3 regions of the Streptomyces sp. NPDC005774 genome follow, and region 3 is predicted to be linked to each of the others. Evidence: riboswitches for the same ligand, from Rfam matches in the RefSeq annotation. Region 3 holds a riboswitch; each other region holds the start of a gene.
The links. A riboswitch is a leader RNA that binds a small molecule or an ion and turns the genes downstream of it on or off. The one in region 3 is predicted to bind cobalamin.
Positions count from the first base shown of each region.

Region 1 (7,576 bases), on a different contig from region 3:
GATGGGATGCGGGATGAGGTGAGGGCGTGGTTCGCCGTACCGGCCCACCTTGAAAAGTGGCGTGAACTAGGTCAATCGGCATCACGTTGAAGCCGCTCGCTCTGTCACACCCCCGCGATAGCCTCACCCCGTTGGCTCACCACCCGGCAGAAAAGGCCCGCCCCATGCCGTCGTCCCCGTGCGCCGCCTCCGGCCTGCCGTCGGGAATCTGTCGGTGATCGGGCGGAGAGGCCGGTGACCTGACGGGGCGACCGGGGCCTCCCGAGGTCTTCGGAGGGTGCCGCCGTGACCGTCCTCGGGGAGTGGGGCGGCGACCCCAAGGCCCCGACTTCGCTGATCCCGGGGCCGATTGAAGGTTTGCCCGCGTGTGGAGCGGATCGGCGGAATGATCATTGAGGCATTCCGGACGACTTTTCTCCTGGGTGTTACCGGCGGGTAGTCGGTCCTGCTACAAACACGATTGCTTCATCAACTACCTACCCGCCCCCTTCCCGAAAGGGTTGATTGTCATGTCAGCGTCATTGCGTTCTCTTCGGGCTTCCGTGTTGGCCCTCACGATGGGTGCCGCGGCCGTGCTCGGCCTGGCGCAGCCGGCCGCGGCTGCGGGCGACCACTACGTGGCTCTGGGCGACTCCTACTCCTCCGGAGTGGGCGCCGGGAGCTACACCTCCGAGAGCGGTGACTGCAGACGCAGCACCAAGGCGTACCCCCAGCTCTGGACGGACGCGAACGCTCCCTCCTCGTTCAAGTTCGTCGCCTGTTCGGGTGCGACGACGACCGGCGTGGCCGGCGGCCAGCTGGGCGCGCTGACGACGTCGACCACGCTCGTCAGCATCACGGCGGGCGGGAACGACGTCGGCTTCGCGGACGTCATGCAGACCTGCGTGCTGCAGAGCGATGCGAACTGCGTCAGCCGTGTCAACACCGCGGTCTCGCAGATGCAGAACTCCCTGCCGGGCAAGCTCGACTCGCTGTACGGCACCATCCGCGCACGCTCCCCGAAGGCCCATGTGGTGGTCCTCGGATACCCCCGCTTCTACAAGCTCTCGGGCACGTGCATCGCCGGGCTCACCGAGACCGAGCGCGGGGCGATCAACAACGCCTCGGACGTGCTGAACGGGGTGATGGCGAAGCGGGCGGCCAACGCCGGATTCACCTTCTCCGGCGTGGTGGACGAGTTCACCGGACATGAGCTCTGCTCGGGCGACGCCTGGCTCCACAGCGTGTCGGTCCCGATCACCAACTCCTACCACCCGAAGGCCGCCGGACAGTCGGGAGGATATCTGCCCGCCTTCCGCTCCATGGCCTGACGGACCCGGGCGTTCCCCCCGCGTGCGAGGGCACCCCGCCGCCCTGCCGGGCCGGTGCCCTCGCACGCGCGCACACCGGGCACGGCTCCAACCTGCGAACCGCCCCGGTGGCACCGTGCCCGCCGGGGCCACCGTCACCTGTCTGATCGGCGCCGCCAACCGGGACGGGAACCGCTACCGCGACCCGGACCGCTTCGACGTCCTCCGCGAGGACCTCACCACCACGACCGCCTTCTCGGCCGCCGCCGACCACCTGGCCTTCGCCCTCGGCCGGCACTTCTGCGTGGGTGCCCTGCTCGCCAAGGCCGAAGTCGAGACCGGCGTGAACCAACTCCTCGACGCCATGCCCGACGTACGGCTCGCCGACGGCTTCGACCCCGTCGAGAAGGGGGTGTTCACCCGGGGACCGCAGTCCCTGCCGGTGCGCTTCACCCCGGTCGTGGACTGAGCCCCGGGGACGGACACGGGCTCCGGCCCACAGGAAAGGGAGCGCTCCGAACGACGTGGTCGGCGGGTGGAGCACTTCACGGGCCGGTCGCGGCCACTGCCGCCAGTTCCTCCGGGGTGAGAGGGACGGCGGCCGTGCCGGCCGGCAGTCCCCACGCGCGCAGCAGTCGCGCCGCCGCGATGCCCCACGGAAGCCGCAGTCCCGCCGCCGCGAGGAGATCCGTACGGGCCAGCATCGCGGCCACGGGCCCGGTACGCACCCCGGACGGCGTGAGCAGCGCGGCGTCGTCGGCCCAGCGCAGGGCGAGATCCACGTCGTGGGTCGCCATGACGACCGTGGTGCCCCGCTTACGCAACCCGGCGAGCGTGGCGAGCAGCCGCTCCTGACCGTCCGGGTCGAGGCCCGCGGTCGGCTCGTCCAGGATCAGGACGCGCGGCCGCATCGCCACCGCCCCCGCGATCGCGGTCCGCTTGCGCTGCCCGTAGGACAGTAGATGCGTGGGCCGTTCGGCGAGCGCGGTGATGTCGAGCGCGGCCAGCGCCTCCGCCACCCGTGCCCGTACCTCCGTGTCGGACAGCCCGAGGTTCAGCGGCCCGAACGACACGTCCTGGCCCACCGAGGCCGCGAACAACTGGTCGTCGGGGTCCTGCACCACCAACTGCACCGTCGTCCGCAGCCGGGTCAGCCCTCTGCGGTCGTAGCGAACGGGTGCTCCCTCGATGCTCAACTCACCGTTCCTGGGGCGAAGTCCACCGCTCAGCAGCCGCATCAGCGTGGTCTTGCCACTGCCGTTGCGGCCCAGTAGTGCGAGCGCGCGTCCCTCCCGCACCTCGAAGTCGAGGCCGGTGAGCACGGCCGGGCCGTCCTCGTAGGCGAAGGACGCGTCCCGCAGGGTGACCAGGGCGGGGACCGGGGCGGGAGCGCTCATGGCATCCGGCTTTCCAGGAGAAGGGCGACGGCGGCCAGTGCCGCGAGGAGCAGCAGGCTCACGGCCGTGAACCGTACGGAGACGCGCGCCTCGGGCACCAGGACGCGCAGTGTGCCGTCGTAACCGCGCCCGGCGAGCCCCGCCTGCAGCCGCGCCGCCCGGTCGAAGGACCGGACGAACGCCGTCGCACCGAGACCGCCCAGCGAACGCCAGGACGCCGCCCGGGTGGTGTGCCCGAGCCGGGCCGCCTGCGCCTGACCGATCCGGCGCACCGAGTCGAGCAGCAGGAAACTCATGCGGTACATCACCAGGGCCACGTCCACCAGCGGGGCGGGCACCCCGGCCCGCACCAGACGCGGCAGCAGGTCCGACATCGGCGTGGTGAAGGCGAACAGCAGGACCCCGAGGGACGCCGCCGAGGTACGCAGCAGCAACTCGCCCGCGCGCAGCGGCCCTTCGGGGGCCGGGGACACGAACCCGGCCGGCCCGCCCACCTGCACCAGCAGCGTGAGCGCCCCGGTGACGCAGAAGCCCAGCGGCACCCGGTAGGCACGCCACAACCGCCGGCCCGGCACCCCCGCCGGGCCCAGCAGCACCGCGAGCGCGGTCACCAGCACCAGGGCCGCGCCCGGCCACGGTGGTAGCGAGACCGCCAGCACGGTGAGCCCCAGCCCGAGTACCGCCTTGTCCACGGGATGACGGCGGCGCCAGCGACTGCTGTGCGCCGCCGCGTCGATCGGCAGCACGCGCGATCAGGCCCGGGGACCGGGGGAGACCGCCTCGCCGGGGCGGCCCGTGCCGGCGTCCGAGCCGGTACCGGGCGCCGGCTCCTGCTGCCGTGCCCGTTCCTCACCCTGTCGGCGCCCGCGCTGCACCCCGAAGTAGTACGCCAGGACCCCCGCACCGACGGCGGCCTGGAGGGCGAAGAGCCCCGACTCGATCTCGCCGGACGGAGGTTCGTACAGCGGCGAGAACCACGGCTCGTAGTCCGGTTCGAGCTCGGTGATGGCGGCCTCCGCCTCGCCGTCCGCACCGGCGAACGGCTCCTCCTTGTGGTCCCCGAGCCCGAGCGCCAGCGGCAGCACCGCGAGCGCGGCCACGGCGAGCAGCAGCAGGGTGTTGATCTTCGCGTTCCTGGTCATCACGCCACCGTCCCGGTACCGGTCGTCCCCGTCGTACCCGCCGTCTGCTTCATCTCCGGCTCCTTCTCCGTTCCCGTCGTTTCCGCCCCCGCCGTTGCCGACGCGGTCCGCTTGCCGGTCAGCAGCACGCCGAGACGGGTCAGTTCGCTCTTGCTGGACTGCACCAGCAGGCGCATCACCAGGACGGTCAGCAGCCCCTCGCTCACCGCGAGCGGGATCTGCGTGACGGCGAAGATGGAGCCGAACTTCCCGAGCGCACCCGGGAATCCACTCCCCGGGTCGGGGAAGGCGAGCGCCAGCTGCACACTGGTGACGCAGTACGTGGACAGGTCGGCGACGAACGCGCCGCAGAACACCGCCGCCATCAGCGGTGCCCCGGACCGCCGCGCCAGCCGGTACACGCCGTACCCCGCCCACGGCCCGACGATCGCCATCGAGAAGACATTGGCGCCCAGCGTGGTCAGCCCGCCGTGGGCCAGCAACAGGGCCTGGAACAGCAGGGTGATGGTGCCCAGCACCGCCATGATCGGCGGCCGGAACAGGATGGCGCCCAGCCCGGTGCCGGTGGGGTGGGAGCAACTCCCGGTCACCGAGGGCAGTTTCAGCGCGGACAGAACGAAGGTGAACGCTCCCGAGGCGCCGAGCAGCAGCGTGCTCTCGGGATGTTCCCTGACTTCACGGATGAGCGACCGGGCTCCGTGGACGACGAACGGCGTAGCCGCGACGCCCCAGGCGACCGCGTGCGCCGGTGGCAGAAAACCTTCGGCAATGTGCATGGCTCAGCAGACCCTCTCCAGCACCTCGTGGATGGTTGACGCGCCTTGGCCGGTCTCCTGGCTGACGGGTACCACCGCCCGAGCTCCGCCTTCCCGGGTCCCAGGTGGACCCAGTGGCTGCCCGTCGGTCCTGTCGGGGACAGGACCAGGGGCCGGAGCCGGACTTCCCGATCACAGTGGCGAGGGCCGCACCGGTATCGCACCGGATTTCCCGTTCACCAAGGCGTGGCGACAGTAGACCCGGACCCGGCCCGGTGACAAGCGGGTGCCGGGGGCGCGCGGACGGCGTTCCGCAGCTCGTCTCCCGGCGCACACCCGCGGCCTCGACGGCGGGGGTGCGCAGGTGGGGCGGCGGTCACACATGCGCCGCCCGCCCGGGCGGCCACCGCGCGCCGAAGCGTCGGCATGGGGGGCCGGGGCCCTGGGCAGAACCTTGCTGCAATTAATATGCAATAAAGAATTCCAGTCAGCAGAGGTGTGAGATTCGATGACGACCCGACGAATACGGCGTACCACCGGCGCGGCGGCCACGGCCGCCGCGTTCTCGCTGGCCGCCGCCTGCTCGGCGCCGACCGGCGGCTCGGACGCCGGCACGGGCGGCGGCGGGTCCGCCGAGTCCGTGGTGATCGGGGTCCCCAACGAACCCGACACCCTGAGCCCCCTGCTCGGCTACGGCAAGGACGGCAACTCCAAGGTCTTCGACGGGCTGCTCGCCCGCGACGCCGACCTGAAACTGAAGCCCGCGCTGGCGAAGGCCCTGCCCGAGATCGGCGACGACGGCCGCACCTACACCTACACCCTGCGCCCGGGCGTCGAGTTCAGCGACGGCGAACCCCTCACCGCCGAAGACGTCGTCTACACGTACCGCACGATCCTCGACGACAAGACCAACAACGCCGCCAAGAGCGAACTCGACGCCGTCAAGGAGGTCCGGGCGGACGGCGACGACAAGGTCGTCTTCACCCTCAAGTACCCCTACGCGGCCTTCGCCGCCCGCACGGTGCTGCCCGTCGTCCCCGAACATATCGCGGGCAAGCAGGACCCCAACACCGGCGCCTTCAACACCGAGCCGATCGGCACCGGACCGTACGTCCTCACCGGCTGGAGCAAGGGCGAGAAGCTCACCTTCAAGGCGAACCCGGACTACTGGGGCGGCGCACCGAAGGTGAAGAAGCTCACCATGGCGATCATCGCCGACGACGACGTCCGCGCCACCCGGCTGCGTTCCGGCGACCTCGACGGCGCGACCCTCCCGCCCAACCTCGCCGCCACCTTCAAGAACGACGACGACCGCACGACGTACCAGGCCACCACCTACGACTTCCGCGCCGTCACCCTCCCCACCGCGAACAAGGTCACCGGCGACACCGCGATCCGCCGCGCCCTCGACCTCGCCGTGGACCGCAAGGCCATGGTCGACAAGATCCTCGACGGCGCCGGCCGCCCCGCCTACGGGCCGCTGCCCCTCGACGACCCCTGGTACACCAAGGACGTCGAACGCCCCCAAGACCTCGCCGAGGCCGAGAAGATCCTCGACCGCGACGGCTGGAAGTCCGGCAAGGACGGCATCCGGGCCAAGGACGGCGCCCGCGCCACGTTCACCCTCTACTACCCCTCCGGCGACAAGGTCCGCCAGGACCACGCCCTCGCCTACGCCTCCGACGCCAAGAAGGCCGGCATCGACGTCAAGGTCGAGGGCGCCACCTGGGAGGTCATCGAACCCCGGATGGGCAAGGACGCCGTCCTCGCCGGCTTCGGCAGCACCGGCGACCCCGACTTCGGCCTCTACACCCTGCTGCACTCCTCCCTCGCCGGCGACGGCTTCAACAACATGCCCCACTACGACAACCCCGCCGTCGACAAGGCCCTCGACACCGGCCGCCGCAGCCAGGACCCCGAGGACCGCAAGGCCGCCTACGACGACCTCCAGCGCGCACTCGTCAAGAACCCCGGCTACACCTTCCTCACCCACATCGACCACCTCTACGTCCTCGCCGACCGCTGGGAAGACCTCACCACCCAGGTCGAACCGCACGAGCACGGCTTCGCCAGCGGCCCCTGGTGGAACGCCGAGGACTGGCAGCCCAAGAAGTGAAGACCCTCCCCTGGGGAGCGATGGGACATCTCGTGGCACGGCGGGCCCTGCTCGCCGTGCCCGTCCTCCTCGTCGTCACCTTCGGCGCCTTCGCCCTCGCCGCCGCCTCCCCGTTCGACCCCGTCAAGGCCTACGCCGGCACCGCCGCGCTCGGCGCCGACCAGGAGACCCTGGACCGGCTCCGGGACAACCTCGGCGTGGACCAGCCCTTCACCGCCCGCTGGTGGGAGTGGCTGACCTCCGCCGTCACCGGCGACCTCGGCCAGTCCAGCGTGCTGCGCCAACCGGTCGCCGACGCGATCGGCGAGCGGATCGTGTGGTCCACGCTGCTGTGCGCCGTCGCCTTCGCCGTCGCCGTCCTGCTCGGCACCCTGCTCGGCGTGCTCGCCGCCCGCCGCCCCGGCTCGCTCCTCGACCGGACGGTCACCTCCCTCGCGTACTCCCTGGAGGCCGCGCCGGTCTTCTGGATCGCCCTGCTCGCCGTCTGGCTGTTCGCCCTCCAACTGGACGTCCTCCCGGCCGGCGGCCTGACCGACACCGGCAGCGAGTACGTCACCGCCGGACAGGTCGCGAGCCATCTGATCCTCCCCGCCGGCGTCCTCGCCGTCTCCCAGCTCCCCTGGTTCACGCTCTACGTACGCCAAGGCGTCGGCGACGCCCTCGCGGAGGACCCCGTACGCGGCGCCCGCGCCCGCGGCCTCGGCGAACGCACCGTCCTGCTCGGCCACGCCCTGCGCTCCGGACTCCTGCCCGTCCTCACCCTCATCGGCTCCCGCGTCCCCGAGCTCATCACCGGCGCCCTGCTGGTGGAGACCGTCTTCAGCTGGCCGGGCATCGCGGCCGCCACCGTCGAGGCGGCCACCGCCGTCGACTTCCC
Region 1 is NZ_JBIAIV010000015.1:145,542-153,117, forward strand. Features, by position in the region: gene ACFYQA_RS16665 (SGNH/GDSL hydrolase family protein) at 510-1,310, shown strand; gene ACFYQA_RS16670 (cytochrome P450) at 1,333-1,758, shown strand; gene ACFYQA_RS16675 (energy-coupling factor ABC transporter ATP-binding protein) at 1,835-2,686, opposite strand; gene cbiQ (cobalt ECF transporter T component CbiQ) at 2,683-3,432, opposite strand; gene ACFYQA_RS16685 (energy-coupling factor ABC transporter substrate-binding protein) at 3,439-3,828, opposite strand; gene ACFYQA_RS16690 (energy-coupling factor ABC transporter permease) at 3,828-4,604, opposite strand; cobalamin riboswitch at 4,634-4,842, opposite strand; gene ACFYQA_RS16695 (ABC transporter substrate-binding protein) at 5,092-6,699, shown strand; gene ACFYQA_RS16700 (ABC transporter permease) at 6,720-7,576, shown strand, end outside.
Region 1: linked by a shared signal. The riboswitch ahead of ACFYQA_RS16690 (energy-coupling factor ABC transporter permease) and the one ahead of metE (5-methyltetrahydropteroyltriglutamate--homocysteine S-methyltransferase) in region 3 are both predicted to bind cobalamin.

Region 2 (7,576 bases), on a different contig from region 3:
GTGCCGTGCACGGTGAGCCGGGGCTCGGTGGGCAGGGGCCTGCCCGGTGGCGCCTTGAGGGCGGCGTCGCTGGCGACCCGGCCGACCGCCACCGCGGCGACGGAAGCCCCTATCACGGCGGTGACGGCAGCGGCCGTCGCTCTGGCAGTACGCACCCACCCAGTGTCCAGGCCGACCGGCCGACCGGCCACCCCAGCGACGGTCAGGGGCCCGAACCACCGGGACACCGGGGCGCGGGTCACCGAGGCACCGGTACACCGGGTCGCCAGGGCGTCGCCCCGCGTCACCCGGCCGCTCCGGAAGAGGCCACCGCCCCTCCCCCGCCTCCGGCGCCGGGCAGGCCCGCCGCGCCGCTCGTCCGGGACCCGTGGACGGTCCGTGACCTCCGTCGGTTCAGGGCTGAGGGCTCCGCCCCGCCCACCGGCCGGGCAGGTCAGCCGCGCTGTCCGTAGCTTCGCAGGCGGTCGGTGACCTCCGTCAGGTGGCCGACCGACAGGAGGTTCGGGGAGTGGCCGGGGACGGACGAGGCGGTCAGCCAGAGCCTGCACATCCACTCCAGTTGGGCGGTGCGGTCGTAGGCCTGGTCGAGGGTCGTGCCGTGGGTGACGGTGCCGTGGTTCTGGAGGAGGCAGCCGGTGCGGTCCTCGAGGGCGCGCAGCATGTTCTCGGCCAACTTTTGAGTGCCGTACGTCGCGTAGGGAGCCACCCGGACGGGTCCGCCGAGCGCGGCGGCCATGTAGTGGATCAGCGGGAGTTCGTCGACGAGCGTGGAGACGGCCGTCGCGTGCACGGCGTGCGTGTGCACCACCGCGCGGGCGCCGGTCGTGCGGTACACCGCGAGATGCATGGGCAGCTCGCTGGTCGGGGCCAGGGTGCCGAGGACCTGTCGGCCGGTGAGGTCGACGCCGGTGACGTCGTCCGGCGTCAGCCGGTCGTAGGGCACTCCCGACGGTGTGACCAGCACGGTCTCCCCGACCCGCACCGAGACGTTGCCGGAGGTCCCGACGACGAGCCCGTCCGAGACGGTCCGGCGGGCCGCCCCGACGAGGGCGGCCCAGGCACACGTCTCCTCGTCGCTCACGGCCCTGTCCTGCCGCTCCTGCCGTTCCCTCACTCGCTGCGGGCGGTCCCCGGCGCGCGCTCCGCCCTCCGCGCTCCGCCGGTCCCTCTGTCGCTCCGTCATGCCGCGATCCTGCCGGGTGACCGAAATCTCTTCAACGGCGTCCCGTCGGCTCCCGCACCCGCTCACACCCGCCCGCGACCGCCCTCGGACCGCCGAGAGACGGTCACCTTCCCCTACAGTCACCCCGACGCCCGTTCCAGTTCATCTTCCGTTCACCCACGTTACCTACGTTCAACGCGCCAATGACTTCGAACGATTGCCTGGGTAAATGGAAAGCTTCTCGCTGATCCTCGCGATTGTGGTGGTAACCGCACTTGCGTTTGATTTCACGAACGGTTTCCACGACACCGCGAACGCGATGGCTACGACCATTTCGACCGGTGCTCTCAAGCCCAAGGTTGCGGTGGCGATGTCCGCCGTCCTCAACCTGGTGGGCGCCTTCCTCTCCGTGGAGGTCGCCAACACGATCTCCAAGGGCCTCGTCGACGAGGCCGGCATCCGTCCCGAGGTCATCTTCGCCGCACTGGTCGGCGCGATCCTCTGGAACCTCCTGACCTGGCTGGTCGGTCTGCCGTCCAGTTCCTCGCACGCCCTGATGGGCGGCCTGATCGGCGCCACCGTCGCCTCGGCGGGCTTCGGCGCGGTGCACGGCGACGTCCTGGTCACCAAGGTGCTGATCCCCGCGATCGCCGCGCCGCTGGTCGCCGGCCTGGCCGCGATGTTCGCGACCCGGCTGACCTACCGCATGGGCCGCAGGTCGGCCGGCAGCAAGGCCTCCGAGAAGGGGTACCGGGCCGGACAGATCGCCTCCGCCGGTCTGGTCTCCCTCGCCCACGGCACCAACGACGCCCAGAAGACGATGGGCATCATCACCCTGGCCCTGGTCGCCGGCGGCACCCTCGCCCCGGACTCCGACCCGCCGATGTGGGTCATCGTCTCCGCGGGCATCGCCATCGCGCTCGGCACCTACCTCGGCGGCTGGCGCATCATCCGCACCATGGGCAAGGGCCTGACCGACCTCCAGCCGCAGCAGGGCTTCGTCGCCCAGACCAGCGCCGCGACGGTCATCCTGGCCTCCTCCCACCTCGGTTTCTCCCTGTCCACCACGCACTCCGTCTCCGGTTCCGTGATGGGTGCGGGCCTGGGCCGCAAGGGCGGCGTGGTCCGCTGGTCGACGGCCACCCGGATGTTCGTCGCCTGGGGCCTGACGCTGCCGGCGGCGGCCCTGGCCGCGGCGGTCGCCGAGTGGGTCTGCGGCTTCGGCAGCTGGGGCACCGCTCTCGTCGCGGTCTTCCTGATCGCCTCCAGCGCGGCGATCTGGAAGATCTCCCGGCGCGAGGTCGTCGACCACACCAACGTCAACGACACCGCCGGCCCCGAAGACACCGACAAGGAGCAGAGCGGCGTCGTGACCGCGGCCATGGCCGCCGTGGCCACCCCTCCGGCGGGCCCCGTGGCCGAGGACCTCTCGGCCACCATCCCGGCTCCCGTCGATCCGGCGGTCCCTCCGGCCAGGACCGCGGTCTGACCCCGCGGGAAGACACGCAGCAGACCCCGCAGGAAGACACGCAGGAAGACACGTAGGAAGACACGTAGGAGAAGAGCACCATGAAGATCGACTGGGCGGCCCTCGGTTCCGTCTTCGGCGTCAGCCTCGTGGTCACCGTGGCCCTGGTGGCCCTGTTCACCCTGGGCATCACCGGCCTGTCCCGCCGTGAACGGGCCGCCGCCCAGGGCGAGTCCGCGGCCCTGGCGGTCACCGGCGCCTACGCCTGCTTCGCGGCCTGCGTGGCGGCGGTGGCGTACGGGATCTACATGATCATGGCCTGATTCATGGCCTGACGGCTGCCTGATTCCGGGGCAGGATCCGGGCCGGCGTCCCGGTCCGGGTCATGTCGTCCGCCCGCCCGGCGGGCGGTGCGGGGCACGTTGCCTCCGTACCGCCCGTTTCGTGTTCCCGGACCACCCGCCCGCCGGTCCCGGACCGCCCGCCGCCGGGCCGTTTCCGCGCCGCCCGTCCCACCGCGGAACCCCTTGCCCGCGGTTCACTCTCCGATCACCCTCCGGAACCTCTCTGTGGGTCTCAGCACACTTCAGCCTCGCAGGTCAAAGGCAAGTTGACGGTTCTTCCGGACCGTGGTGAACTGCCGGAGCCATTACGGCGGCAGGAGAGGAAGCCGGTGCGAATCCGGCGCGGTCCCGCCACTGTCACCGGGGTGAACGACCCCGGGAGCCAGGAACTCCCACCGCCGGTCTCGTCGAACCAGGGCGTGGACACCCTGAGTGAGGACATACCGCCATGCCCGGCTGCCTGTTGAGGTCGACCAGCGATGCTCCGCCCCGGTTCGGGGCGGCCACTCCCACCGGATCCCTCACCGGCTGAACCCATGGGTGCCGATCGCGAGTTCGCGTACGGCGCCGCTGCCGGCCTCCTCGGTGACCTGCTTCTCGGCGATCCCCGCCGAGGGCATCCGGTCGCCGCTTTCGGGCGGGCCGCGGCTGCCGTGGAACGGGTTCTGTGGCAGGACGACCGGGGCCGGGGCGTGCTGCACACCGCCGTCTGCGTGGGCGGAGCCGTCGCTCTGGGCAGCCTGGCCGCCCGCCTCGTACGGTCCTCCCCCGCCGCCTCCGTCGCCCTGACCGGCGCGGCCACCTGGGCCGTCGTCGGAGGGACGTCGCTGGCCCGGGAGGCCCGCGCCATCGGGCGCGCCCTGGAATCCGGGACCGCCGAAGGAATCGAGGCGGCGCGGGCGCGGCTGCCGCACCTGTGCGGGCGGGACCCGCATGCGCTGGACGCCGAAGGGATCGCCCGCGCGGTCGTGGAGTCCGTCGCCGAGAACACCTCCGACGCCGTGGTGGGCGCCCTGGTGTGGGGTGCCGTCGCCGGTGTGCCGGGGCTGCTCGGGTTCCGGGCCGTCAACACCCTGGACGCCATGGTCGGCCACAAGTCCCCCCGCCATCTGCGGTACGGCTGGGCCTCCGCGCGCCTCGACGACGTCGCCGGGTGGCCCGGGGCGCGGCTGACCGCCGTACTCGCCGCGGTCGCCGGGCCGGATCCGCGGGGTGCCGTCCTGGCGTGGCGCGCGGATGCCGCGAAGCATCCGAGTCCCAACGCCGGGCCCGTGGAGGCGTCCTTCGCGGGCGCGCTCGGTGTGCGGCTCGGCGGATCGCTGTCCTACGCCGGGCGGGTCGAGCACCGGCCCGTCCTCAACGGCGGCGGCCGGGCCGTGACCGTGGCGGACATCGACCGCGCGGTACGGCTCTCGGAGCGCGTCGGCCGGCTGGCACTCGGCGTCGGCGTCGCCGCGCGCATCGGCGTACGAGCCGTTGCGCGGGCCGTCCCCAAGGGGCGCGGGAAGGGGTGCACGTCATGACGGACCGTACGACGGGCGGTATGCCGGACCGTATGACGGGCGGCGGGCTGCTGGTGGCCGGCACGACGTCGGACGCCGGCAAGAGTGTGGTGACCGCCGGGATCTGCCGGTGGCTGGCGCGGCAGGGCGTCAAGGTCGCGCCGTTCAAGGCGCAGAACATGTCGCTGAACTCGTTCGTCACGCGGGAGGGCGCCGAGATCGGGCGGGCGCAGGCCATGCAGGCCCAGGCCTGCCGCATCGAGCCGACCGCGCTGATGAATCCGGTACTGCTCAAGCCGGGCGGGGAGCGGAGCAGCCAGGTCGTGCTGCTGGGCAGGCCGGTCGGTGAGCTGAGCGCGCGCGGCTACCACGGCGGGCGGCAACAACAGCTCCTGGGCACGGTGCTGGACTCCCTCGCGCAGCTGCGGGCCACGTACGACGCGGTGATCTGCGAAGGGGCCGGCAGTCCGGCCGAGATCAATCTGCGGCGCACCGACATCGTCAACATGGGGATCGCCCGGAACGCCTCGCTCCCCGTCCTCGTCGTCGGCGACATCGACCGCGGCGGGGTCTTCGCCTCCTTCTTCGGCACGGTCGCGCTGCTGTCGCGCGAGGACCAGGAGCTGGTCGCCGGTTTCCTGGTGAACAAGTTCCGGGGCGATGTGTCGCTGCTGGAGCCGGGACTGGACATGCTGCACGGTCTGACCGGACGGCACACGTACGGCGTACTGCCCTTCCGGCACGGGCTCGGCATCGACGAGGAGGACGGGCTGGCGGTGTCCCTGCGGGGTGCCGTACGGGAGTCCGCGGTCGCCGCGCCGCTCGGCGAGGACGTGCTGCGGGTCGCCGTGTGCGCAGTGCCGCTGATGTCCAACTTCACGGACGTGGACGCGCTGGCCGCGGAACCGGGTGTCGTGGTCCGTTTCGTGGACCGGCCCGAGGAACTGGCCGACGCCGACCTCGTGGTGGTGCCGGGCACGCGCGGCACCGTACGGGCGCTTCAGTGGCTGCGGGAGCGCGGGCTCGCGGACGCGCTGAAGCGGCGGGCGGCCGAGGGGCGGCCCGTGCTCGGGATCTGCGGGGGCTTCCAGATCCTCGGCGAGCGCATCGAGGACGACGTGGAGAGCCGTGCCGGCCGGGTCGACGGGCTCGGGATCCTGCCCGTACGGGTGCGGTTCGCACGGGAGAAGACGCTCGAGCGGCCCGTTGGAAAGGCCCTCGGGGAGCCCGTCGAGGGCTACGAGATCCATCACGGGGTCGCCGACGTACGGGGAGGGGCGGCGTTCATCTCCGATGACGGTGGACGCAGCCTGGACGGCTGTCGGGCCGGGCAGACCTGGGGCACGCACTGGCACGGTTCGCTGGAGTCGGACGGCTTCCGCCGGGCCTTCCTGCGCGAGGTGGCCGCCGCCGCGGGACGCCGTTTCGTACCGGCCCCCGACACCTCGTTCGCCGCGCTGCGCGAGGAACAGCTCGACCGGCTCGGCGATCTGATCGAACAGCACGCGGACACGGACGCGCTGTGGCGGCTCATCGAGTCCGGCGCCCCACCGGGGCTGCCGTTCGTTCCGCCGGGAGCGCCCGCATGAGCGCCGTGTCGTGGTCGGCCGCCGGCTCGGCGGGGCGCCGGCGGATCGTGGTGGCGGCGGGGAACGCCGGCCCACGAGAGCACGGCGGCCAGGCGGCCGGGGTCGTGGACGGCCGGGAGGCCCGCCCCCGTGCCGGCGGAGAGCAGATTTCGATCCCGGCGGTCCCGCGGCCCATGACCGGGCCGAACAGTCGGACACCATCCGAAGGAGTGATCACCGCGTGAGTACGCCCTATCCCTTCACCGCCGTCGTCGGCCAGGACGACCTGCGGTTGGCCCTACTGCTGAACGCGGTGTCACCACAGGTGGGTGGCGTTCTCGTGCGGGGGGAGAAGGGGACCGCGAAGTCGACTGCCGTCAGGGCGCTGGCCGCGCTGATGCCGGAGACCGAGGTCGTACCCGGCTGCCGGTTCTCCTGCGACCCCGCGGTCCCGGACCCGTCGTGCCCTGACGGACCGCATGAGTCCCGCCCCGGGGCGCGGCGCCCCACGGCACTCGTCGAGCTTCCGGTCGGTGCCTCCGAGGACCGGCTGGTGGGTGCCCTCGATATCGAGCGGGCGCTCGCGGAGGGGGTGAAGGCCTTCGAACCGGGCCTGCTCGCAGGCGCCCACCGGGGGATCCTGTACGTCGACGAGGTCAATCTCCTGAACGACCATCTCGTCGACCTGCTGCTGGACGCCGCCGCCATGGGCGCCTCGTACGTCGAGCGCGAGGGTGTCTCCGTACGGCACGCGGCGCGCTTCCTGCTCGTCGGGACCATGAATCCCGAAGAGGGCGAGCTGCGACCCCAGTTGCTGGACCGGTTCGGACTGACCGTGGAGGTCAAGGCCTCGCGGGAGCCGGACCAGCGGGTGGAGGTCGTGCGGCGCAGGCTGGCCTACGACGATGCCCCGGAGGAGTTCGCCGCGCGCTGGGCCGGGGAGGAGGCTGCCGTACGGCAGCGGATCATGGCGGCGCGGGAGCTGCTGTCATCGGTGCGACTGGGTGATGGGGCGCTGCGGCAGATCGCGGCGACCTGTGCCTCCTTCGAGGTGGACGGCATGCGTGCCGACATCGTGATGGCGCGCACCGCGACCGCGCTGGCGGCCTGGGCCGGGCGGACGGACGTACTGGCCGAGGACGTACGGCAGGCCGCGCTGCTGGCCCTCCCTCACCGGCGGCGGCGCAACCCGTTCGACGCGCCGGGGCTCGACGAAGACAAACTCGACGAAACGCTGGAGGAGTTCGGCGAACAGGACGAGGGCGACGACGATCCCGACCCGGGGCCGGACGGTGGTCCGGGCGGGCAGCCGGCACCCGAGGACGGCCCTCAGGGGGACGACACCTCCGCGCGGCCCGAGGACGGCGAGGGCGGGGAACCGCAAGCGGGGCCCGGTGCCGGGGAGCGGTCCGCCGTACGGGCCGCAGAGCCCTTCCGGACGAAGACGCTGAGTGTGCCGGGCATCGGTGAGGGTGCCGCCGGGCGGCGGTCGCGGGCGCGGACCGAGCGCGGGCGGACCACCGCGGCCCGGC
Region 2 is NZ_JBIAIV010000005.1:61,162-68,737, forward strand. Features, by position in the region: gene ACFYQA_RS06830 (alpha/beta hydrolase family protein) at 1-155, opposite strand, end outside; gene ACFYQA_RS06835 (class II aldolase/adducin family protein) at 434-1,183, opposite strand; gene ACFYQA_RS06840 (anion permease) at 1,392-2,651, shown strand; gene ACFYQA_RS06845 (hypothetical protein) at 2,732-2,953, shown strand; cobalamin riboswitch at 3,255-3,386, shown strand; gene ACFYQA_RS06850 (cobalamin biosynthesis protein) at 3,511-4,497, shown strand; gene ACFYQA_RS06855 (cobyric acid synthase) at 4,530-6,065, shown strand; gene ACFYQA_RS06860 (putative cobaltochelatase) at 6,286-7,576, shown strand, end outside.
Region 2: linked by a shared signal. The riboswitch ahead of ACFYQA_RS06850 (cobalamin biosynthesis protein) and the one ahead of metE (5-methyltetrahydropteroyltriglutamate--homocysteine S-methyltransferase) in region 3 are both predicted to bind cobalamin.

Region 3 (7,576 bases):
TCCCGCCGCCCGCGGCACCGGCCTCGCAGGCGACCCCCTCGAAGCGGTGACCGAGGACGCGCCCGAGGGGCGTGCCTGGCTGCTGGCCTCCGTCCAGAACGCGCGGGCCATGGCCTTCTATCGCCGCCGAGGCTGGACACAGGCCACTCACCCCTCCCCCGACAGCAAGGGCATAGTCGTCTTCCTCGGCCCACGCCACCCCGCCCGAGACCTCGCCCCACTTCCCCTGTAGGCCTCCGGAGCCCCGCCTTGCGTACCGCCGAGATCCGCCGGCGCTTCCTCGACTTCTTCGCCGAGCGCGGCCACACCGTGGTCCCCAGCGCCCCGCTGCCGACCCTCGATCCGACGCTGCTGTTCGTCAACGCGGACATGGTCCCCTTCAAGCCGTAGCTGACCGGTGAGGCACCGGCCCCTGGCCGCGCGACAAGCGTGCAGAAGTGCGTGCGCACCCTCGACATCGAAGAGGTCGGCCGCACCACCCGGCACGGATCCTTCTTCCAGATGAAAGGCAACTTTTCCTTCGGCGACTACTTCAAGGATGAGGCGATCCCCCTCGCCTGGGAACTGTCGACGGCGGGTACGGCCTGGATCCGGACCGCATCTGAGTGACCGTCCACCACAGCGACTACCGACCTCACCCTGGAGACGGCCGCCGAACAGGGCGTGGAAGTCGACCGCGAGGGCTTCTCGACCCTCATACGTGAGCAGCGCGAACGGGCAAGGGCCGACGCCCGCGCCCGCAAGGCCGGCGGCAACGACCTTCCCGCGCTGAGCCCGGTTCTGGACGCGCACGGCCGACCGACTGGCGTGCCTGGGACACCCTGGCCACCGGCTCCCAGATTCTGACGATCCTGGGCCACTCCGGTCCGACATCGGTGGCCCGTGAGGGCGAGATCGTCACCGTCGTGCTGGACCGCACCACGTTCTACGCCGAGTTCGACGGCCAGGGCAGCGACGAGGGTTCTCTCTCCGGGACGTCGGTGGAGGCAGGGTACTCGACGTGCAACGACCGGTGCCGGGCCTGGTCGTCCACCAGGTCCGCGTCCTGTCCGGGAAGCCGGCCGCCGGTGACCCGGTGCATGCCGCCGTCGCCCCCGAGTGGCGACTCGGCGCCCGCCGGACCCGCTCCGGCAGCCACGTCCTGCACGCCGTCCTGCGCCAGATCCTCGGCCCCACCGCCCTGTAGTCCGGCTCCTACAACCGCCCCGGTCACCTCCGCCTCGACTTCTCCTGGCGCGGCGCCCTCTCCCCCACCGTCCGCAGCGAGATCGCGGGACCCGCGCGGCGTCACGGGAGGGGCCGGGAGCGTCGGAGCGGCGTTCCCCGCCCCGTGATGTTCCCGTACCGGGTGTCTCGGTTCAGCATCCGGATCGCGGACGCGGGGTCCACCGGCTTGCGCCGCCCACTAGGGTGTCCGGTGCAGCTGGTTCGCCCCGTCCGCCAGGCGGGAGCGTCGCAAGAGGGAACCCGGTGGAAATCCGGGACTGCCCCGCAGCGGTGAGCGGGAACGACCGCCGTCATACGCACTGGGTCCGACACACGGTCCTGGGAAGCGACGGCCAGTAGGTGTCCTCACGGAGTGAGGACGTGCCCGCGAGTCCGAAAACCTGCCAACTGCCCGTGCACGAGACGTCTCGTGCGCGGACATCCCGGTGACCTCGAGGGCGGGTCGGCGCACATACCAGGCGGACGACCGTCCCTTGCCACGCCGGGTCGCCTCCGTCCGGTCCGTCGCCCCTTCGCGCTTCTCGTCCCGTTGCCGGGATCTCAGGGATTCATCTCGCGAAGGAGATCTCCGTGACAGCGAAGTCCGCAGCCGCGGCAGCACGGGCCACCGTGTACGGCTACCCCCGCCAGGGCCAGAACCGGGAACTGAAAAAGGCGATCGAGGGCTACTGGAAGGGCCGCGTCACCGCGGACGCCCTCCGCACCACCGCCGCCGATCTGCGCCGCACGAACTGGACGCAGCTCGCCGAGGCGGGCATCAGCGAGGTTCCGACCGGCGACTTCTCGTACTACGACCACGTCCTGGACACCACCGTCATGGTCGGCGCGATCCCCTCCCGCCACCAGGACGCCGTCGCGGCGGCGGACGCCCTCGACGGGTACTTCGCCATGGCGCGCGGCACCCAGGACGTGGCGCCGCTGGAGATGACCAAGTGGTTCGACACCAACTACCACTACCTGGTCCCCGAACTGGGCCCGGACACCGTCTTCACCGCCGACTCCACCAAGCAGGTCGCGGAACTCAAGGAGGCCCTCGCCCTGGGCCTGACCGCCCGGCCGGTCCTCGTCGGTCCGGTCACCTACCTCCTGCTGGCCAAGCCCGCCCCGGGCGTGGCCGCCGGCTTCGATCCGCTCGCCCTGCTGGATCGGCTGCTCCCGGTGTACGCCGAGGTCCTCGCCGACCTGCGCGCGGCCGGCGCCGAATGGGTCCAGCTCGACGAACCCGCGCTCGTCCAGGACCGCACCCCGGCCGAACTGAACGCCGCCGCCCGCGCCTACCGTGACCTCGGCGGCCTCACCGACCGGCCGAAGCTGCTCGTCGCCTCCTACTTCGACCAGTTGGGCGAGGCGCTCCCAGTCCTGGCCAAGGCTCCGGTGGAGGGTCTGGCCCTGGACTTCACCAAGGCCGCCGCCGCCAACCTGGACGCGCTCGCCGCCGTCGGCGGACTGCCCGGCAAGCGGCTGGTCGCCGGCGTCGTCAACGGCCGCAACATCTGGGCCAACGACCTCGGCACATCGCTGTCCACGCTCGGCACCCTGCTAGGTCTGGCCGACCGGGTCGACGTGTCCGCCTCCTGCTCCCTGCTGCACGTTCCGCTCGACACGGCCCTGGAGCGGAACATCGATCCGCAGATCCTGCGCTGGCTCGCGTTCGCCCGGCAGAAGACCACCGAGATCGTCACGCTCGCCAAGGGCCTCACCCAGGGCACCAACACGATCACCGGGGAACTCGCCGCCAACCGGGCCGACCTGGCGTCCCGGGAGAACTCCCCCATCACCCGCGACGCGGCGGTCCGCGCCCGCACCGAGGCCGTCACCGACGCCGACGGCCGCCGCTCGCAGCCGTACGCCGAGCGTGCCGCCGCCCAGCGCGCCCACCTGGGTCTGCCGCTGCTGCCGACCACCACCATCGGTTCCTTCCCCCAGACCGTCGAACTGCGCACCGCCCGGGCTGACCTGCGCGCCGGGCGCCTCGACACCACCGGTTACGAGGAGCGCGTCAGAACCGAGATCCAGGAGGTGATCTCCTTCCAGGAGAAGACCGGCCTGGACGTCCTGGTGCACGGCGAGCCCGAACGCAATGACATGGTGCAGTACTTCGCCGAGCAGCTCACCGGCTACCTCGTCACGCAACACGGCTGGGTCCAGTCCTACGGCACCCGCTACGTCCGCCCGCCGGTCCTGGCCGGCGACATCTCCCGCCCCGAACCGATGACCGTGCGCTGGACGACCTACGCCCAGTCCCTCACCGACCGCCCGGTCAAGGGCATGCTCACCGGGCCGGTCACCATGCTCGCCTGGTCCTTCGTCCGCGACGACCAGCCCCTCGCCGACACCGCCCGCCAGGTCGCCCTCGCCCTGCGCGACGAGGTGAACGACCTCGAGGCGGCCGGGACCTCGGTGATCCAGGTGGACGAACCCGCGCTGCGCGAGACGCTCCCGCTGTGCGCCGCCGACCGCCCTGCCTACCTCGCCTGGGCCACCGAAGCCTTCCGACTCACCACGGCCGGTGTCCGCCCGGACACCCAGATCCACACCCACATGTGCTACGCCGAGTTCGGCGACATCGTCCAGGCCATCGACGACCTCGACGCCGACGTCATCAGCCTGGAAGCCGCCCGCTCCCACATGCAGGTCGCCCGCGAACTCGCCGCCCACGGCTACCCGCGTGAGGCAGGACCCGGTGTCTACGACATCCACTCCCCGCGCGTCCCGAGCCAGGAGGAGGCCGCCGCACTGCTGCGCACCGGCCTGAAGGCCATCCCCGCCGAACGGCTCTGGGTCAACCCCGACTGCGGCCTCAAGACCCGCGACTGGCCCGAGACCTGCTCCTCGCTCGAGAACCTGGTCGCCGCCGCCCACACCGTCCGCGACGAGCTGCACGCCTCCTGATCCGGTCGGCTCACCGGGGGCCGGGACGAGAACGCCCGGCCCCCGGTGAGCCACGCGGCCTGTCGGCCGCCGCAGCCGTCGCAGCGATACGAGAGGCCCCTGGACGAGGCAGAAACCGCACAACGTCGTGGTCAGCGGAAGGCCGATGATCGCCGTGCCCGCGAAGGAGTTTGAGGACCTGTTCGTCATGCGCCGACAGCTGGGCAGCCGACCGGGAAGACCACCACACCGGGGACCGTCCTCGACGCGGCGACGAGCTCGGCCACGCCGTCCGGCTGCATGATTCCGTGACCCCGACATCCGGCACCGGGACCATCACCTCGCTCAACGGCAAGGCCAACAGCGGCTCCAACACCTAAAAGGTGAGCATCGACGGCTCGTCGTTCGCCTCCGCCACGCGGGGCACGGTCGTGGGTGTCGGTGACACGATCGCCGTGCGCTGGGGCGCGTGATCCCGGTGCCGGGGCCGTAGGGCCGCGGCATGCGCATCGTCTCCCTGCTGCCCGCCGCGACCGACATCGTCGCCGAACTCGGACTGTCCGAGCAGCTGGTCGGCCGCACGCACGAGTGCGACTGGCCGCCGCGGGAGGTGACGCCGGTACCCGTAGTGACCGGCTCCGACCTCAACACGGAGATGTTCCAGCGGGTCACGCCACCACCGCTGACGTCTTTGATGGTGCAGACCGAGAAGTCGTCGAACGAAGCGCACCAGGTGCCGTCCCGGGTGGATTTCCGCTTGCGCGCGGCGTTGTCGAGCGCGGCGGTCGGCGTCGGCACGGCGGTGGACCGTGGTCTGCGGGTTCGACCGGCAACCTGTCCCCCAGAGGGCACGACTGCGGCGGAGGCTTGACGAACTCCGATGCCCGACAACATCTGCCTGCACCGAACACGCCTGGCACTGTGATGCCTTCACCCACGGTCTCTGTAGCCGCAGTGCCTGCCGTGCCCGGCTCCGGCGGGCACGTACGGCGCTCCCGCTGCCGCTCACCTCATAGGTGGTCTCGACCGGCCAGACAGCAGTCACCGCACTTCGAACCGTTCGGCGCACGGTAGTAGAGGCAGCAACTACGGCGGCGGAACGTGAGATCCGGTCCGGTGATCACTCCGGTACCCGCAAGCCGTCCGGTGCCCAGCAGCTCGGCCGTCAAGCCGGTGAGCGGCTCGCGCAGGCCGGGGCGGGCCGCCAGCAGGACATGGGCCGCCCCAACGAGCGCCGAAGCGGCGTTCCCGTCCAGCAGACGCGGGGCGATCCTGACGTGGAGTCCGGCCGCGAGCGCCTGCAGATGCCGCATCACTTGCTCATTCAGGGCGAGGGTGGGTTCGGACAGTCGCCCGGTGTACCAGCCGGCGGGGCGGGGCATACGGAGAGCCGGTCCGCCATCAGCCCGCTGCAGTCCGCTCAGATCCGGGACGATCCCGTGCAGCAGTACGCAAGCCAGAGCAGGGGACCAGAGGCGTGCGGCGTGTCCGAGGTGGGCGATGGACACGCCGATCCGCAGTTCGCGGGTGTGGTGCCGTTGCGTGACAGCGTCGGCCAGGTCGGTGAAGCCCCTCGCATAGGAGTGGTCGAGCGGATGCCAGCCCTCGTCCCGGCCGCCGACGTGCAGGACGAAGAAGCCGCCGAGAGCCGCCACGTCGTGCAGGGCCGCGGTGACGGCCTCTGCAGACGCCCGAGCATGTTCGGTCATGTCGGGGCGCTTCCTTTCTGGCGAGTGTCCCGATGCGAGATCAGTGAGTGAGCGTGAGTGCCCGGCTCGTCCGGCAGCGGGTCACCGCCGAGGCGTGCGGGCCCTCCTGGCGGGCACGGCTTCAGGAGGCCGTACGTCGCCGCGGTGGCGTGATGGCGTACAGGTCGAGGATGTCCGGCCGGGGTGCGACGCCGGGTCCGCCGGCGCGTGCCCAGGCGGCGATGTCCTCAGTGGCGTCCGGGTCGTTGACCAGCCCGAGCCAGACGGGCCGGGCACCGGCGGCCCGGCCCGCGGCGGAGGGCTGAACGACGATGACATTGGCCTGTTCGCACACGTCCAGGCAGGCGGACACCCGCACGGGTACCTGTGCGCGCAGGCGTGCTGTCTGCGCCGCGTGGTCGACTCCGATCACCTTCAGGCTGCCGCAGCAGCAGTCCCGGCACACGACGACCCGGCAGGGCACCGGGGCAGGTGAAGTTGCCCCAGTTTGATGGACAACCTTTTGCTTTGGGACACTGGGTCCCGCAAGGAGGAGTTCATCGCGCCAAGGACGCGTCCGGCCTACCCGCCGGAGTTCCGTCGCCAGATAGTCGAGCTGGTCCGCTCTGGCCGGTCGCCGGAGGAGCTGGCCAAGGAGTCCGAGCCGTCCGCCCAGACCATCCGGACCTGGGCCAACCAGGACCGGATGGACACCGGGGAACGCCCCGGCTCGACCAGCGACGAGAAGGAGGAACTCGCCCAGCTGCGCCGCGAGGTGAAGCAGTTGCGCGAGGAGAAGGAGATCCTCCGCAAAGCCACGGTTTCCTTCGTCCGGGAGACCAGCCGGTGATCTGCTACCGGCTGATTGACGAGAACACGGCACACCACGAAGTCTCCCTGATGGCCCGGCTGCTGGGTATGTCGCGGCAGGGCTACTACGCCTGGAGGGACCGCGCCCCCTCCCGCCGCCGGCGGGAGGACGCCGAGCTCACGGAGAAGATCCGCGGGCACCACGAGCGGTCCCACGGAACCTACGGAGCCCCGCGCATCCATGCGGACCTGCGCGAGATCGACGGCCTGTCCGTCGGGCGCAAGCGCGTCGCCCGCCTGATGCGCAAGGCCGGGCTGGCCGGCGTGCACCGCCGCACCGGCCGGGTCTCGCTCACCCGCCAGGACCGGCAGGGCACGGCCGCCCCCGACCTGATCGGCCGCGACTTCACCGCGAGCGCGCCGAACCTGCGCTGGACCGCGGACATCACCTACGTCCCCACCGATCAAGGCCGGCTCTACCTCGCCGTGATCATGGACCTGTTCTCCCGCCGTATCGTCGGCTGGGCGATGGCCGACCACATGAGAACCGAGCTGGTCACCGACGCCCTCGCCATGGCGGTCACGGCCCGCAGACCCCGCCCCGGTCTCGTGCATCACAGCGACAAGGGCTCCCAGGGTGGGTTCAAGGGCTCGTCGCAACACCTCGATGTGGAGGTGTGGGATGGGACGGCCTGCAGGATGGACGACGAAGATGACGGGGCGTCCAGCGATGCGCTCGCCGGGCACGCCTCCGATCCGCCGGGAGATCGAACGCGCATTCTGGCGCAAGATCGCTGAAGGGCTGACCAGCGAGGATGCGGCCGTCGCGTGCGGCGTATCAGGACCTGTGGGTTCACGCTGGTTCCGCCAGCGTGGAGGCATGCCGACGATCGAACTGGGCCCGGGGTCGGGCAGATACCTGTCGCTTACCGAACGCGAGGAGATCGCGCTGCTGCGCACGCAGGGGTGCGGGGTTCGTG
Region 3 is NZ_JBIAIV010000086.1:8,535-16,110, forward strand. Features, by position in the region: gene ACFYQA_RS37725 (GNAT family N-acetyltransferase) at 1-232, shown strand, start outside; partial or broken gene ACFYQA_RS37730 (alanine--tRNA ligase-related protein) at 250-1,288, shown strand; cobalamin riboswitch at 1,408-1,630, shown strand; gene metE (5-methyltetrahydropteroyltriglutamate--homocysteine S-methyltransferase) at 1,798-4,119, shown strand; partial or broken gene ACFYQA_RS37740 (hypothetical protein) at 4,318-4,571, shown strand; partial or broken gene ACFYQA_RS37745 (DUF4430 domain-containing protein) at 4,747-4,902, opposite strand; gene ACFYQA_RS37750 ((2Fe-2S)-binding protein) at 5,109-5,807, opposite strand; gene ACFYQA_RS37755 ((2Fe-2S) ferredoxin domain-containing protein) at 5,929-6,270, opposite strand; gene ACFYQA_RS37760 (transposase) at 6,310-6,636, shown strand; gene ACFYQA_RS37765 (IS3 family transposase) at 6,633-7,394, shown strand; partial or broken gene ACFYQA_RS37770 (transposase) at 7,279-7,576, shown strand, end outside.